One region of the [Micrococcus luteus] ATCC 49442 genome, then DNA from elsewhere that is predicted to be linked to it. Evidence: predicted binding sites of a transcription regulator. Region 1 holds the regulator's gene; each other region holds the start of a gene.

Region 1 (5,516 bases):
GGGCGCCTTCCAGTTCCAGATGCCAACCGACGGTCCGCGCAACTTCAACGACGTGATGCCGAAGGGCGGGCTCTCGGGGATGTTCAGCGTGGCCGGGCTTCCCATGGAACTCAAGGTCTCGTACTGGATCTGGCTCATCGGCGGCATGCTGGGTGTGCTCGGCACGTTTTTCGGTCTGCTTGCTGCTCTGGCTGTTTTCACAGTGGCGCCCGCCCTGGCGGCCATCGTCCTCGTCCTGGTCCTGGTTGCCCTCGCCCTGGCCGTGGCTCAGATCGTCCTCGCTCTGAAGATGAAGGAGGGAAAGGAATGGGCCCGCCTGGCACTCACCATCGTCGCGGGCGTCTCCTTGATCCTGGCGGTCATCGGCGGCAGCTTCGGTGAAGGCATCGGCAATAACTGGTTTGGCTTCCTGATCAGCGCCGCGGCGACCGTACTCATGTGGCTTCCCAACTCGCAGGCCTGGTTCAACGCTTCCAAAGGCCGCTGACCAGCCCGTTTCCACCGTGATTCCGCTTGGCCGGGAGGGCGCGAATACCTCTCTGGTATGACCCGTCCCGGCACCGGCAGGGGTACGGTTGGAAGTAAGCCGTACTGGGGGCAGGGCCAGTGGACTGCACCCAGCAGCCGAACTGACTTCCGACCTGCAAAGGACCGCTCATGAGCACACCTGTCCCGCCTCCCGTCCCGAACGAACCCGAGCCAGGCAACCAGCCCCAGGCACCCCGCTACGGCGAGAACGGCCCGCAGCCCGGGCAGCCCGCTCCGCCGGCGCCGCAGTACGGCCAAAATGCACCGCAACAGCCGCAATACGGCCAGAACTCGCCGCAGCAGCCGCAATTCGGCCAAAACGCACCACAGCCGCAATTCGGTCAGAACGCACCGCAGTACGGCCAGAACTCACCACAGCCGCAATTCGGCCAAAACGCACCACAGTACGGCCAGAACTCGCCGCAGGCACCACAACCGCCCTACGGCCAGAATCCACCCCAGTTCGGGCAGCCTACGCCGCCGGCCTATGGCCAGCAGCCGTACGGGCAGTCCCCCTACGCCCAGTACCCTTCTGAGCAGCCGCAGGCCACCGGAGCCAAGGGCGTTCCCCAGCTGGTCAACATTTCGTTCTGGCTCCTGATCGCTGCGGCTGCACTCTTTGTCATCACCCTGCTTGTGGGCATCGGCATGCTCGATGACCCGATCATGCGTGACGCGTTTGAAGATGCCATGCGCAGCAGCGGCGCCACCGGCACCGAGTTCAACTTCGAGGACTTCAGGAGCGTCTTCGCTGGAACATTGGTGGTCGTGGCAATCCTCGGTGCGGGAATGTACTTGCTGGTGGCCTTCTTCATCCGCAAGGGTAAGAACTGGGCCAGGATCCTGGGAACCGTATTCGCGGCGCTGTCCATAACCAGCCTTTTCCAGGTGCCGAACCTCGGGACTTTGGGAACCGTGGCCGGAATCGCAGCGATCGTTCTGCTGTACCTGCCGTCCACCGCTCCGTATTTCCGCAAGCAGCAGCCGTTCGCCAACCCCTACAGCTCGCCGGGCAACCCCTACGGCCAGTAGGTCCCGGCCAAGCCAGACACGACGGGCGTGGACCCCGCCAGCCGCCGAACAGAACCTAGGCGGTTTGGTCCGGGGCCTGCGCTCGTTGCGCGTGATACGCCAGGATCTGAAGTTCGGTGGCCATGTCCACCTTGCGCAGGTTGACTCCGGCGGGGACCTGCAGCATGACCGGAGCGAAGCTCAGGATGCTGTGGACGCCGGCCGCAACGACGCGGTCGCAGATTGCCTGTGCCACGGCGGCCGGCAGCGCCAGGACCACCATATTGGCGCCCGTCCGCTCGAGTACTGTCTCGAGGTCGGCAACGTCGCTGACGCGCAGCCAGCCCACCTCGTTGCCCACCACCATCTGGTCGGCGTCGAAGATTGCCACAACGTCAAAGCCGCGGGACTCGAAACCGCCGTAACGGGCCAGCGCCTTGCCCAGGTTGCCGGCGCCGACGATGGCCACCTTCCAATCATGGGTCAGCCCGAGGGCCGCGGAGATGTGGCGGCTAAGGTACTGCACTTCATAGCCAACCCCGCGCGTGCCATACGAGCCAACATAGGACAGGTCCTTGCGCAGTGTTGAAGAACTGACGCCCGACGCTTCAGCCAGGGACTCCGAGGACACGCGCTCCACACCGTCAGCGAGCAGTGTGTTCAGGGCGCGCAGGTAGATGGTCAGCCGTGCCACGGCGGCGGGCGGAATCTGCTTGGCGATTTCCCCGGTCGGGGCCACGCCCGCACCTTCCACGGCATGGGGGGATGCATCCAGTGAACTCACTATCCCCTCCGTTGCCTCGCGTTGTGACTCCACTCTAGAGCCCCGCGGCTGGTGTCAACAAAGCCAGCGACATTTTTGGCAATCGGTTGTCTACTGGGCCATGGCCCGCTGGAGGACACGCGCAAGCCGGGTTTCATCGATTTTCCAAAAGTCACGCTGGATGCCGTCCACCAGCACCACGGGGATTTCCTCCGCGTACCGCTCACGCAGTTCCGGCACTTCATCAACCCGCTGTTCCGTCCACCCGAGTCCCAGCGAGGCGGTAACCCGTTCGACGGCGTCGCGCGCGTCTGCGCACAGGTGACAGTCTGCTTTGGTGATGAGGACTACCTCCGGTTTTGCCATGCTTTAACCGTATCGCCCTTTGGGTGCTGCCAGCGCTGCGGGCAGGGCCGCCGGCGCCTGCTGAAATGTTCGGCACCGAGTATTGACTAGACTCGTGGAATGCCCGAGGAGAAGTACGTCGCTGTGATCACCAAGCCGGATGCGGTGATGCAGACCGGCGAAGCGGCCTTCTTTGACGTTGACAACACCCTCATGAAGGGCGCCAGCCTCTTCCACGTGGCCCGCAAGATGCACCAGCGGGGTGCATTCACGCTGACCCAGGCGGCCGGATTCGCCTGGAAGCAATTCAAGTTTGTGACGCGCGGCGAGAACATGGACGATGTCCATGCAGTACGCGATTCGGCCCTCACCCTCGCGGCCGGCATCACGGTGGACGACATCAAGGCCCTGGGCGAAGAAGTGTACGACGAGATGATCGCCTCCCGGATCTGGCCCGGAGCCAAGGCACTGGCGCAGCAGCACCTGCGCGTGGGCCGGCGGGTCTGGCTTGTCACGGCCACCCCCATCGAAGTTGCCGCAGTCATCTCAACCCGACTGGGACTCACCGGAGCCCTGGGCACTGTGGGCGAGATTGCGGACGGCATGTACACCGGCCGGCTGGTGGGTGACATCCTGCACGGCTCCGCGAAAGCAGTGGCAGTCCAGGAACTGGCCGATGCCGAGGGCCTGGACCTGAAACGGTGCTGGGCGTATAGCGACTCCTACAATGACATCCCGCTGCTGACCCTCGTGGGTCACCCGGTGGCCATCAATCCCGATGCCCGGCTCCGCAGCCACGCGCGCGACCACAATTGGCCGGTCTACGACTTCCGCTCCGGCCGCCGCGCCGCCACCCTGGGCCTCAAGGCGGCAACGGCCGGCGGCGTGGTCTACGGACTGTGGAAGGGCTTCGCCCGCATCCGCGGCCCCCGGGCATAACTGCGGCCCCCGGGCATAACCGCCGTCGCGACTGTCGCCGTCGGCGTTTCACCGTCTTTTGCACACAAAAATGCCCGCTGCCGGGGAGGCAACGGGCATTTCACACAGTTCGAAGTATCTCTACTTCTTATTGCGGCGCTGGTGACGCGTTTTGCGAAGCAGCTTGCGGTGCTTCTTCTTGGCCATACGCTTGCGACGCTTCTTAATAACTGAACCCACGAAAGTTCCTCACAAACTAGATGTAGTACCTGTCTGATGGAAGTGGTCCGTGAGCAGAGCTACAGACTGAAACAACTGACAGATTCTTACAATGACGTAAAACAATCCTTAACAGGGTACCGCTTTCTGGCGTCGACCACCGACCGCAGCCCATCCTCGGGCTGAATCATGGGTTGGAACGCCAGGTTGTCACGCGGTTTCGGTGTGACCGTCCACCACCGCACCCTTGAGATACTGCTCGACGGCGTTCTCCGGCACTCTGTATGAGCGACCGAAACGCACCGCGGGCATTTCACCTGAATGAACCAGCCGATAGACGGTCATTTTGGAGACGCGCATGACCTGGGCCACTTCGGCCACGGTCAGGAACTTCGCGTTCGAGAAGTTCTGTTCTGCAGACATTTCCCTATTCCTTTGCTGACGGATGACTACTAACCCCAGCGTGTTCCATTGCGGTGTGCCGATGCTGAGCCATCCACCAACCATGTGATAGATACTCTAGAGGTTCATGGGGCTGTAGTGAAAGTCATTTCCGTCAATCACTGTGCAGTACGGCGTTTCCGCGCGGACGCTCCGAGCTGGTTGAGGACCGATGCTGACACATCCCACTCCATGCATGCATCCGTGACGCTCTGCCCGTACACGAGCGCGGAGGTTCCCGCGGCGTGCTCGGCGACATCCAGGTTCTGCGCGCCTCCTACCAGGAAGCTTTCGAGCATCACGCCGGCGATGGACTGGGCAGCCGGGCCGCCCTCCTCAAGCTGGGCGCCGATTTCGAGCGCAACTTCGGCCTGCCGGTGATGGCTCTTGCCGCTGTTGGCGTGGCTCGCGTCCACGATCAGCCGGGGGTTCAGTCCCTTGCCGGCCAGCAAGGCGGACGCGCTTTCGACGTCGGCCGCTGAGTAATTGGGCCCCTTGCGTCCGCCGCGGAGAATGACGTGCGTGTCCGGGTTGCCTGCAGTAGCCACCAGCGCGGCGCGGCCGTCACCGTCGATCCCCAGGAAAGCCTGCGCTGCCGCGGCGGCACCGCACGCGTCAATCGCAACCTGGAGGCCGCCGTCGGTACCGTTCTTGAAGCCGATGGGCATGGAGAGCCCGGACGCCAGCTGGCGGTGGATCTGGCTCTCGGTGGTGCGAGCACCGATGGCACCCCAGGAGATCAGGTCCGCCATGTACTGCGGGCTGATGGGCTCTAGGAACTCTGTTGCGGTGGGCAGGCCGAGTGCGGTGACCTGCTGAAGGAACTGCCGGGCAGCGCGGAGGCCGGTTTCCATGTCGTGGCTGCCGTCGAGGCGGGGATCGTTGATGAGGCCCTTCCAGCCCACCGTGGTGCGCGGCTTTTCGAAGTAGGCCCGCATGACAATCAGCAGGTCTTCCTTGTGCCTCTCGGCCTGGCTAACGAGCCGGCGGGCGTATTCCAGGCCGGCCTTTGGGTCGTGGATGGAGCAGGGGCCAACGATAACCAGCAGCCGGTCGTCCACACCGTCCATGATGGCGCGGACCTCATCGCGGCCGCGTTCGACGACGTCAGTCACCCGGTCATCCAGCGGCAACTCGGCGATGAGCTCGGCGGGCGTGGGCAGCGCAGTGAATTCGCTGACGCGCAGGTTGGATGTGGATTTAGCGGGAGTTGCTGTTGCGGGGCTCATGCTCGGGGTCCTGTTCCAGATAGGAAGCGGGCCCAGATCAGAACCCGCCGGAGAAATGGCGA
Region 2 (5,516 bases), 1.6 Mb from region 1:
GGCGCGGCGGTCAGTCGGGTTGAATTGTTCACCAGTCATGTGCCGATCCGTCGAGCCGCCGGTTGATCGGCAGGTATTGGGGTCAAGGGGGAAGCGGGCGGCGGCTTCCCCGTTGAACTTTACGCCTATTCGGGGTGCCGGCGCCGTGCCTGGTTTCCACCTCGGAAGGGTGTGCCTACGGGGCCACGTCGTCACGCGTTGTGACGAGGCGAACCACCGCCAATCGTCCGATTGCGGCGCAGACTCCAGTCCAGGGGATCAGTCCCCACATGGTGAGCCACCCGCCACCTGCCATGAAAAGAAGCGTGAGCAGGCCCGTGGCTAGCCCCACCCCGGCGATGGCTGCAATGTGCAGCACCTGGTCGCGGACGGGCCGCATCACGACTCCGGTGGCGAGTGCCAGCGGCATGCCAAGGAGGAGCGCCGCGGCAATTCCGAAAACGTAGCCCGTCGCACCGAGGGGCACGCCAAAAAGCACCACGGTGATGCCGGCACCCAGAAGGAACGCGCCGGGGCCGAACGTCACGTGGTGGGCCCGGCTCACCGCTTGGCGATGCTAAGAAGCGCGCGCCCCAGCTCCGGCTGACGGAAGATGAACCCGGCATCGATCAGCTTCTGCGGCTGCACCCACCGGCTCTTCAGCACCAGCTCGGTGTCGGTACGGATCAGGACGGCGCCCAGACTGAGCAGCCAGGCCGGGGTGGGAACGCCACGCCTGGCGCCGTACGCCCGCCTGACGAAGCGCATCAGTTCGCGGTTGTCCACAACGTCCGGCGAGGCCACATTCACCGGACCGGAGATGTCGGTCCGTTTGTGCAGGAAACGGACGGTGCGGTACAGGTCCTCCACATGGATCCAGCTGAACTTCTGGCTTCCGTGCCCCATCTGCCCACCCAGGCCGAGCCGCGCCAGGGTGGCGAAGGGCCGCAGGGCGCCGCCGCCTGGCCCCAGCACGATGGCGATCCGCAGCGGGATTTTCCGGGTGCCGGGGGTGTCCGCCGCGTCCAACGCTGCTTCCCAGGCGCGCGCGACGTCCACGGAAAATCCGCTGCCGAGGTCGCCGTCGGACTCCGTTTGGGGACGGTCGTCCGCATCCCGGTAGATGGTGCCCGTGCTGGCGTTGAGCCAGGTCGACGGCGGTGCCTGGCACCCTGCCAGGGCGCGGCCGAGGGCGGTGGTGGTGGCGACGCGGGAATCGAGGATGGCGGCTCTGTTCCGCGCGTTATAGCGGCAGTTGACCGACCGTCCGGCGAGGTTGACCAGCAGGTCGGCACCGTCCAGCACCCGGGTGATGGCGTCGTCGTCGTCCCAGCGTGCGGAGTCAGCCGAACCCTTGGCTGTCCGGCGGCCGATGGTGCGCACTGACCACCCCGCCTGCTCGAAGCGCGCCCGGAGATAAGTGCCGATGAAGCCCGAGGCTCCGGCGAGCACTACGGTTTTTGCCTTGTTCATTTCTTTTCCCATGATGTTCAGGTGCGGATGCTGCGGCTCAGGCTAAGGACGTCGTCCAGGACCTTATTGACCCCCGGAATCCTGGCCAGCGAGAGCCCCCGGGCGATCAGCGGGACGGCCCCGTCCACGAGTTTCCGGGTGCGGCGCTGGCCTTCCGAGGTGTCGTACACCCAGAACAGTGCGATCCCCATGTAGCCCAGCCACAGGAGCTCGGGCAGATCGGCGCGCAACTTCTTGGGTGGGGGAGGGCTGGCGCCGTCAACCGCGGTCCGGAAGATGCCCAGCGAGGCTTCGCGGGCCGCCGTCGACTCTCCTGCGAAGGGGTTGACTGGCGACGTCGGCCGGATGGCCGTGGCCACGAAGTCGGCGCCGAACCGGTGGTAGGGCGCCATGACGTCGAGGCCCGTGTGGAGAGTGGCTTTCAGGCGGCTGGCCAGGTCCTTCAGGCCGTCGAGCGCTTCGTCCGCCTTTGCGGCATGCTCGGCCTGGACCTGGACGTAGAGTTCCTGGACCAGGTCATCCTTGGACGCAAAGTAGTAATAGGCGTTGCCCACTGAAACCCCGGCCTCGGCAGCGATGGCCCGCATGGTGGTCTTCTCGAAGCCGATCTCACGGAACATTCGCAGGGCCACATCCGCCAGGTGCTGGCGGGTCTGTTCACTTTTGACTGCCATGGGTTCCCTTTTTTGAACGTGTTCAGAAATGAGTATGACATGGAACTGAACGTGTTCAAAACTTTCGCGCCCCGGAGTGGTGGGAGAATGGCGTGACAGTGCTAATACAGCCGGCGCACCGCCCAGCCCCCGTTGAGGCGGCAGGCGCCGAGCGAACCACTATGAACGGACACCCCCCATGCCTTCCCCCTCAGGCCGTGACGCCTTGCCCGTCACAAACCCCGCAGGCACAGCAAAATTCGCCTCCATCGGCTCGCCCTACTTCGGCATCATGCTCGCCGGGATGGCCGTGGTGCTGATTCTGTCCAATATCGGCGCGTCCAAAGGCGTGGCGATCGGCCCGATCATCACGGACGGCGGCTTCTTCCTCTTCCCGCTGGCCTACATCCTGGGCGATGTAATCAGCGAGGTATACGGCTTCAAGGTGGCACGCAAGGCGATTTTCACCACCTTCGCCCTGTCCGTGTTCGCCTCGATCTGCTACTGGGTGATCATCGCGCTGCCCGGCTTTGACGACGAATTTGGCACCTCCAAGCAGGCAGCCCTCGAAGGTGCGCTGGGCCCGGTCCCGCAGATTGTGCTGGCCTCGCTGCTGGCGTTCCTGGCCGGCCAGACCATCAACTCCTGGATCCTGGTGAAGATGAAGGCCCGCTCCGGGGAGAAGTCTCTCTGGGCGCGCCTCATGGGCTCCTCCGGCGCCGGCGAATTCGTGGACACCCTGATCTTCTGCAGTATCGCGGCCTCCGTCATCGGCATCACCGATTTCGGCACGTTCGTGAACTACGTCGTGGTGGGTTTCGTCTACAAAACCCTGGTGGAGTTCCTGTTCGTCCCGGTGACGTCCCTGGTGATCGGCTGGATCAAGAAGCGCGAACCGAGCTACGGGGCGTAAGCCGCCGCGATGGCACCGGTGACGAACGCCGCGTAGCCGCCGCCCGGCGTCGGACTCTTGGCCGGTCAGGCCTTCAGTGTCCCGTCGAGGAGGGTGCGGAGCTCGGCGAAGTGCCGCTCCGAGGCCTCGGCATGGAACATGGACGTGTCCGCCATCGTGTAGCCGTGCGGCGCCCCGGGGTAGACCTCGTTGGACGCCTCAAGCCCGGCAGCAGCCAGCGCCTCGCCCAGGCGCGCGACGGCGTCGGAATCCATGCTCTTGTCATGGTCCGCGTGGCCGAAGACGAACCGCGCCCTGGCCTTGCCGAGCTCCAGGTGGGGGCTGTCCGGGGCATCGCTGGCGAGCCCGCCGCCGTGGAATCCGCCGCACGCTGCCACCACATCGGGGCGGGCGGTAGCGGTCCGCACCGCGAGGCGGGCTCCCATGCAGTAGCCGAACGTGCCGATGGGACCCGGTGCGACGCCGTCGAGCGTTCCCAGTGCCGCAACCCACGCATCAATGTCCGGCAGCGCCTTGTCCGTGGTCAGGCGCCCCACGCGCGCGAACGCCGCCTTGCCGGCGGCAGCCCGGCCGTCAGGGGTGGTCATGTCCACGTTTGGTGCGAGCTGCGCGGCCGTCCCTTCCCGGTAGAAGACGTTCGGTGCCAGGACCACATAGCCCCAGTCGGCGATGCGCTGCGCCATCTCCTCGATGCGCGGGCGCAGGCCAAAAGCATCCATGTAGAGGATGACGCCCGGGAACGGCCCGGCGCCTGTGGACGGACGGGTGACCAGGGCCTCGGCAACGCCGTCAGCGGCAGGGATCTCGATGAGCATTCGGTCAGGATATCGGAGCGCGACGTCGGGACGTGCCTTTGGGCGCGGCGCCACCCGGGATCCGGGGTCCCGGGTCCAGGGTCCCGGGAGGGAACGGGCTCAGGAGTAGTACTGCGCCAGCGTCTCGGCCTTGAACTCGAAAAAGTTCCCTGATTCGATGGCCAGCCGCGCGTCGTCCACCATCTTCACCACAAAGCGCTCGTTGTGGATGGAGATCAGCGTGGCGGAGAGCATCTCCTTGGCCTTGAACAGGTGGTGGATGTAGGCGCGGGAGTAGTTGGCGCAGGCGTAGCAGTCGCAGCCGTCCTGGAGCGGGCCGAAATCGCGTTTGTACTTGGCGCCGGAGAGGTTGTAGCGGCCGGTGGGGGTGTAGAACGCCGAGTTGCGGGCCACCCGGGTGGGGGAGACACAGTCGAAGGTGTCGGCGCCGTTCTCGATGGCGGTGAAGATGTCGTCCGGCTCGGAGATGCCCAGCAGGTGCCGCGGCTTGTCCTCCGGCAGTTCCTCGTTGCACCAGCGCACAATCGTGCCGAGGTTTTCCTTCTCCAGCGCACCGCCGATGCCGTACCCGTCGAAGTTCATGGCACCGAGGTCCTGGCAGGCCTTCCGGCGGAGGTCCTCGTACTGGGCGCCCTGGATCACGCCGAACAGGGCCTGATACGGCTTTCCCTCCCGGGAAGCGGTCAGCCGGAAGTGCTCGTCCAGGCAGCGCAGGGCCCAGAGCCGGGTGCGCTCCAGTGATTCCTCCTGGTAGCCGCGGGAGTTCTGCAAGGTGGTCAGCTCGTCGAAGGCAAACATGATGTCCGCGCCGATCTGGTGCTGGACCTGCATCGAGATCTCCGGCGAGAAGCGGTGTCGGTCGCCGTTCAGATGCGATTTGAACCAGACACCGTCGTCGTCGATGTGGGCGAGCCGTTCCTTGCCCGGGGCCACAGCGTCGTCAGGCCCCGAGCTGTCCACGGACTTCATGTCGATGACCTTCTTGAACCCCGAGCCCAGGCTCATCACCTGGAACCCGCCGGAATCCGTAAACGTGGGCCCGGACCAGTTCATAAACGCTCCCAGGCCCCCTGCCTCATCCAGGATGTCTGCGCCGGGCTGGAGGTACAGGTGGTAGGCGTTGGCCAGCAGCGCCTGCGCCCCGAGCTCCGCCATCGACTCCGGCAGCACCGACTTCACGGTGGCCTTGGTCCCGACGGCGATGAACGCCGGCGTCTGGATCTCGCCGTGAGGGGTGGTTATGGTGCCCGTGCGGCCCAGGAATCCGCCGCCGTTGGCTGCCTCCTGCGCGGCCGACGGCGCGCAGCTTTCGGCCAGCCGGGTGCCAACTGTGAAGGAGAACCGGGACTGGGTGGCAGGGTCGGCGGACAGGGCGGAGGCGGGGTTGGCTGGCACGGTTCCAGTGTGCCAGCAAACCCCGCCGATCCCTCAGTTGGCGGCCTTCTCTGTGGGGTAGTTCTCAGCCCGCCACCTGTCCCAGGACGACTGGATGGACTCCAGCTTGTGGGCACCCAGGTCGTAGGTTGAGGCAATCACCATCGCGCCGCCGTCGGGCCTTACATCCTCGATGACGGGCTGATCCGCGACGATCAGCAGGCCGTCGCCGTGCTCGGCGTATCCGTGGACGGTGAGCCCTACCTGGTGGTTGCTGCGGTACCAGACCTTGCCGGAGACGTCCTCCCC
Region 3 (5,516 bases), 3.7 Mb from region 1:
CCAACAGCAGATCGTTGATGACATCCAGGGCTCCTTCAGCGGCATCCGTGCCGAGCTCGACGAAGCCCTGGCCGAGGTGGACGCCGAAGCGAATGTCGTCCGCGCCCAGCGTGATGAATTCGCCGCCGGACTCGATGCGGGGATGCTGGCAGTCTACGAAAAGACCCTCGCCAAGCGCGGTGTGGGCGCGGCCCGACTGTTCCACGGCACGTCGGAGGCCTCAGGAATGAAACTGAGCCCCGGGGACCTCGCCGAGATCAAGGCCGCCGCCGAGGACGACATCGTGTTCTGCCCGGATTCCGGCGCCATCCTGGTGCGCTCGGCCGAGTGGAACGCACCCGCCCCGACTGCCTAACACCCAACTAAGTAGCGCTATCTGTCGTTTTGAGAGGTCAAAACGACAGATAGCGCTACTTAGTTGGGGAGGATGATGTTCAGGGTGTGCGGCTTCCGCGCTGAGCCCTCCACGAGCTCCGCTTCCCATTTTTCGCGGGCCGCCTTGAGCAGCTGCGCCGGGGTCTCCGGGTCGCGGCCGCGGCGGGCCAGCAGGTGCCGCGCCAGCTCGCCCCGGGTATGTTTCGCGAAGTGGCTCACCACCTTGCGCACGCCGTTCACCTCGGTGAACACGTTGACCGCCACGGTCTGCGCGGGCGGCGGCGCCCACGCCGCCGCGTAGGTGCTGGAGCGGCAGTCCACCAGCAGGTGCCCGGACGCCGCCTCAGTGAGGGCCTCCGAAAGCTGCGGCTTCCAGAACGAGGCAAGGCGGCCGACGTCGGGCAGTGCAGTTCCCATCGACAGCCGGTACGCGGGCACCCGGTCGGCGAAACGGATGACGCCCCACAACGCGGATACCACCAGAACTGATTCGTCGGCTTTGCGGCGCTGCGTCGGCGTCAGCGTTTTGTACCCCAGGGCGTCGTACAGGACACCCGTATAAATCTGGTGCGCGGGCGCCGCCGGTTCCGCGTGGAGCCGGGTGTTGCGGTCGACGTCGTCCCTCAACGATGCGCCGACGCCCAACAAAGCGAGGGCATCCTCATGCGCACTTACCGTACCCAGCGCTTCAAGGACGGCGGCCCGGTGCCTGTTAAGGGCCGGAAAGCTCAGGGAAGGCCAGTCGACGGCGGATCCCCGGACCGCGGGGGTCTTGCCTTCAGAGGGGGGAAGCAGAATCAGCACCGTACGATCCTACCGGCGGCGGCGGCGCCTCCTTCCCCGGTAGACTGGGTTCCGGATGGGTTGACCAGGCGGCCGCGCGTCACGCAAGTGGCTCGAGGAACGTCCGGGCTCCGCAGGGCAGGGTGGTGGGTAACACCCACTCGGGGTAACCCGCAGGCCAGTGCCACAGAGAAAAGACCGCCTGCGTCCGCCGGCAACGGAAGGCAGCAGGTAAGGGTGAAACGGTGGTGTAAGAGACCACCAGCTTCCCGGGTGACCGGGAAGGCTAGGTAAACCCCACCCGGAGCAAGGCCAGACAGGACACGTTTGAGGGCTGCCCGCCCGAGTGTCCGGGTAGGCCGCTGGAGGGCGTCGGCAACGGCGTCCGTAGATGGATGGCCGCTACTCCCGCGCTGGTAACGGCACGGGAGCACAGAACCCGGCGTATCGGTCAACCCATCCCACAACCTCCCGCCGTAAGGCATGTGAGTGACTTCACGTCCCACGGCGTCCCGCAGTGCGGTGCCCCGGCTTAGAATAGAGAGCGAACGTAGAAGTTCTGCCACCGGGTCTGCGTTCGCAGCCGGTGGTTTTTCTTTGCGCTTCTCCACGGCACCCGGGGCAGAACCCCGCCGGTGCCAGAGCCCCTGGACAACGTCAGGTGGCCGACAACCGCATACGAGGACGTATGCGGCTGAACCGAGGAAGGTAGTTCTGTGAGCCAGACGTCAGATTCTTGTCTAGATACGTGGATGGGCCGGGAGGCTCTCGCTGAGGCCATGATTCCGGTGATTGGCCGGCTGTACCGCGAAAACAACGTGGTGACGAGCATCCACGGCCGCAGCCTGATCAACAAGTCCACCATGAACATCCTCAAAGCGCATCGGTTCGCCCGCCGCATGAGCAACAGCGAGCTCCTGCTTGAGGAAACCGCACCGCTGCTGAACACCCTGGCGGAGCTGGAACTTGGCGCAGCAGCCATCGACGTGGCACGCCTGACCGAGAAGTACAAGCTTGAAGGCAACGGCGCTTCCCTGGAGGAGTTCCTCCGCGCCGAACTGGCCGACGTTGTTGGCAAGCGCGGGGCTGACAACCGCACTAGCACCGACGTTGTGCTGTACGGGTTTGGCCGCATCGGCCGCCTGCTGGCCCGCCTCCTGATCGAAAAGGCAGGCGGTGGCCACGGCCTGCGACTGCGCGCCATCGTGGTGCGCCGCGGTTCGGACAAGGACATCGTCAAGCGTGCCAGCCTGCTGCGCCGCGACTCGGTCCACGGCCCGTTCGAGGGCACCATCCGCGTGGACGAGGAAGCCAACACCATCACCGCCAACGGCGTGCAGGTCCAGGTCATCTACTCGGACAACCCTGCCACCATCGATTACACCGCTTACGGCATCAAGGACGCCCTGGTGGTTGACAACACCGGCCGCTGGCGCGATGCCGAGGGCCTGTCCCAGCACCTGCAGAGCAAGGGCGCGGCCCGTGTCCTGCTCACCGCACCGGGCAAGGGCGCGCTGAAGAACATCGTGCACGGCATCAACCACGGCAGCATCCTGGACTCGGATCAGATCGTTTCCGCCGCGTCGTGCACCACCAACGCCATTACCCCGGTGCTGAAGGCCATCAACGACAGGTTCGGAGTGATCCACGGCCACGTTGAGACCGTCCACTCGTTCACCAACGACCAGAACCTGATCGACAACTTCCACAAGGGTGACCGCCGCGGCCGTTCCGCCGCGCTGAACATGGTGATCACCGAAACCGGCGCGGCCACCGCGGTGGCCAAGGCGCTCCCCGAACTTGAGGGCAAACTCACCGGCAGTTCCATCCGCGTCCCCACCCCGGACGTGTCGCTGGCCATCCTGAACCTGAGCCTGGAAAACGGCACCACCAAGGATGAGGTGAACGACTACCTGCGCCAGATGTCGCTGCATTCGGACCTGCGCAAGCAGATCGACTACATCGATTCCCCCGAGGTTGTGTCCACGGACTTCGTCGGCTCACGCCGGGCCGGCATCGTGGATGGCCTCGCCACGATCTCCAATGACAAGAACGTCATCCTCTACGTCTGGTACGACAACGAGTTCGGCTACAGCTGCCAGGTAGTCCGGGTCATGGAGGAAATGGCAGGCGTCAACCCGCCGTCGTTCCCCGCGAAGGAACCGGCTGCCGCGTTGGCCGCAATCGCAGTCTAAAGGGCGCCTTAGCCGTTCAAGGTTTCGACTTCCCGGCTGATTCGCTGGAATCAGCCGGGAATCGGGACCACACTGGTGCCATGGATAACGAAACTCTCCACGACACCACCCTTGAACACGCCTTCGACGTCGCCAAGGCCAACCACAAAGAGGCCGTCAGGCTACTGGAGCAGGCACGAGCTGCCTTGGCTGCCGGTGATGTCGGCGAGGACCGCGTCCGGCAGTTGGAGAGCCTCCTCCACCTGGCGGAAGAGGATCTCCGGCGGGTGTCCCGGGAGCTATAGATCCGGGTCACTCTTCCTCCCCACTGTGGATAACCCTCCGGCTGTCAGTGGGGTGGCCTAGGCTCTTCTGGTGCGCGGGATTCCCGGAATAGTCTGTTGCCCATGACGGTCAGTTGGGGCGCCTACCGCCGTGCCCGGCGCCGATCGCGGCAGGCCTGGGCTTTGCTCGCGGCACTTGCGGTGTCCGTGCTGGGGTCTGCGGTGTGGTTTTTTACCGCCGGCCAGTTCGCCGCCGCGGAGCCCGCTGCTGACGGACCCGGCCATGCACCCGTATTTGACGGCAGCTGGATGAAGCCGGTGGTGCCTGTGCACGCCGTCCCGCAGGGGAGCGCCCGTGCGGCCCTGGCCGGGCTGAGTGTCAAAGGCCGTGCACCGAAGGACCACTACTCCCGCGAGGCATTCGGGCAGGCGTGGCAGGATGTCGATCGCAACGGCTGCGATACCCGCAATGACATCCTCCGCCGCGACCTCGCGTCAGTCGGCTTTATGGAGGGGTCAAAATGCCGTGTCGCTTCGGGCACCATTGTGGAGCCGTACACGGGCAAGGCCGTGGATTTCCGGCGCGGACCGGAGAGCAGCAAGGAAATCCAGATCGACCACGTTGTGGCGCTCGGTGACGCGTGGCAGAAAGGCGCCCAGTCCTTGTCGCCGCAGCAGCGCCTCAGCCTGGCGAACGATCCGCTCAACCTGATCGCCGCAGACGGTCCCGCCAACCAGCAAAAGAGTGCGGGGGACGCAGCCACCTGGCTGCCGAAGAACAAGAATATCCGCTGCCACTACGTGGCCCGCCAGATCTCCGTGAAGGCGTCGTACGGGCTGTGGGTCACCCAGCCTGAGAAGGATGCCATGAACCGGGTCCTGGACTCGTGTCCGGAGCAGCCCACCATCGCGGCACAGTGAACGTTAAGGCAGGATCCCCTGCCTGTGTGCCCTAGTGGCCGAACGGGTCGGGGTCCACGCCGGGCATCCAGGTCAGTCCGGGTACGCCCCAACCGCTCTTCTTGGCCAGCTTCATGGCCTTCCGGGAGTAGCGGTCCAGGAGCCGGTTCACATAGAGCTTGCCGTCCAAATGGTCGTACTCGTGCTGGATGACGCGTGCGAACCAGCCAGTAGCTTCGAACTCGACCGGCTGTCCGTGGCCGTCGAAGCCCTGCACCTTGGCCCATTCGGCGCGTTTGAGCGGGTATTGGCCGCCCGGGAAAGAGAGGCAGCCTTCTTCCTCTTCATCGGGGTCGGGCAGCGCACCGGAAACCTTGGAGAGCGTCAGCACCGGGTTGACGAGCACTCCGACTGGAGGAGCGCCGTCGTCGTTGGCGAATTTATAGACGAAGATTCTTTTACCCACACCTACCTGCGGGGCGGCCAGGCCCACGCCGTTGGCCGCGTCGTTGGTTTCGAACATATCGGCAATCAGGGTGCGCAGTTCGTCGTCGAACACTTCCACTTCGGCGGCGCGGCGGTGGAGCACCGGTTCTCCCCAGATCGTGATCGGCAGAACTGTCATTGCGGATGACCTTTCGTGCGGGCGGCGTAACGCCGGTATTTGTGCAAAAAAAGAAGGCCGTACCGGATATCCGGTACGGCCTCCAATCGGACGGTTGCTGCTGCCGCCTTCTAAGGGTGAGCTACGGGGGTTGAACCCGCGACCTCCTGGACCACAACCAGGCGCTCTGCCAACTGAGCTAAGCCCACCATGTGCCCTGCAGGAGTTCCGGTGACCCGGTCCTCTGGAAAGGCAACTCAAATAGCTTACCTGCTGTTAAGGGATGCTTGCGCCATTTTTGGGGTTTTCACGGAAAATTCCCTGGAACGTGACGGAGATTACTCTGTCGGTGCGGACGCCCCGCCGGTCACCCGCTGGGCGATCCCGCGGGCTGTG

What was found. Region 1 encodes Rex, which represses fermentation and respiration genes when NADH is low (regulators of the CRP and FNR family bind a similar motif). Its sites were predicted from a motif close to CTTGTGAANNNNTTCACAAG; they were not measured.
Region 2: a site for Rex is predicted at 2,136-2,155, ahead of GUV69_RS11480 (queuosine precursor transporter). Genes of this name have one in related genera too.
Region 3: a site for Rex is predicted at 1,641-1,660, ahead of GUV69_RS02110 (glyceraldehyde-3-phosphate dehydrogenase). Genes of this name have one in related genera too.

The regions. Positions count from the first base shown of each region.
Region 1 covers NZ_JAAAXP010000001.1:4,173,969-4,179,484, reverse strand. Annotated here, with positions in the region: gene GUV69_RS19030 (hypothetical protein) at 1-487, shown strand, start outside; gene GUV69_RS19025 (Yip1 family protein) at 658-1,560, shown strand; gene GUV69_RS19020 (redox-sensing transcriptional repressor Rex) at 1,616-2,323, opposite strand; gene GUV69_RS19015 (glutaredoxin family protein) at 2,414-2,668, opposite strand; gene GUV69_RS19010 (HAD family hydrolase) at 2,768-3,586, shown strand; gene GUV69_RS19005 (30S ribosomal protein bS22) at 3,707-3,805, opposite strand; gene GUV69_RS19000 (helix-turn-helix domain-containing protein) at 3,995-4,207, opposite strand; gene GUV69_RS18995 (3-deoxy-7-phosphoheptulonate synthase) at 4,345-5,454, opposite strand.
Region 2 covers NZ_JAAAXP010000001.1:2,540,616-2,546,131, reverse strand. Annotated here, with positions in the region: gene GUV69_RS11495 (hypothetical protein) at 176-544, opposite strand; gene GUV69_RS11490 (TIGR01777 family oxidoreductase) at 541-1,452, opposite strand; gene GUV69_RS11485 (TetR/AcrR family transcriptional regulator) at 1,470-2,126, opposite strand; gene GUV69_RS11480 (queuosine precursor transporter) at 2,305-3,018, shown strand; gene GUV69_RS11475 (dienelactone hydrolase family protein) at 3,084-3,833, opposite strand; gene tgt (tRNA guanosine(34) transglycosylase Tgt) at 3,933-5,228, opposite strand; gene GUV69_RS11465 (SRPBCC family protein) at 5,262-5,516, opposite strand, start outside.
Region 3 covers NZ_JAAAXP010000001.1:455,455-460,970, forward strand. Annotated here, with positions in the region: gene GUV69_RS02095 (zinc ribbon domain-containing protein) at 1-355, shown strand, start outside; gene GUV69_RS02100 (YaaA family protein) at 415-1,179, opposite strand; RNA gene rnpB (RNase P RNA component class A) at 1,236-1,621, shown strand; gene GUV69_RS02110 (glyceraldehyde-3-phosphate dehydrogenase) at 1,875-3,353, shown strand; gene GUV69_RS02115 (hypothetical protein) at 3,434-3,637, shown strand; gene GUV69_RS02120 (HNH endonuclease family protein) at 3,740-4,537, shown strand; gene def (peptide deformylase) at 4,569-5,141, opposite strand; tRNA gene GUV69_RS02130 (tRNA-His) at 5,257-5,329, opposite strand; gene orn (oligoribonuclease) at 5,459-5,516, opposite strand, start outside.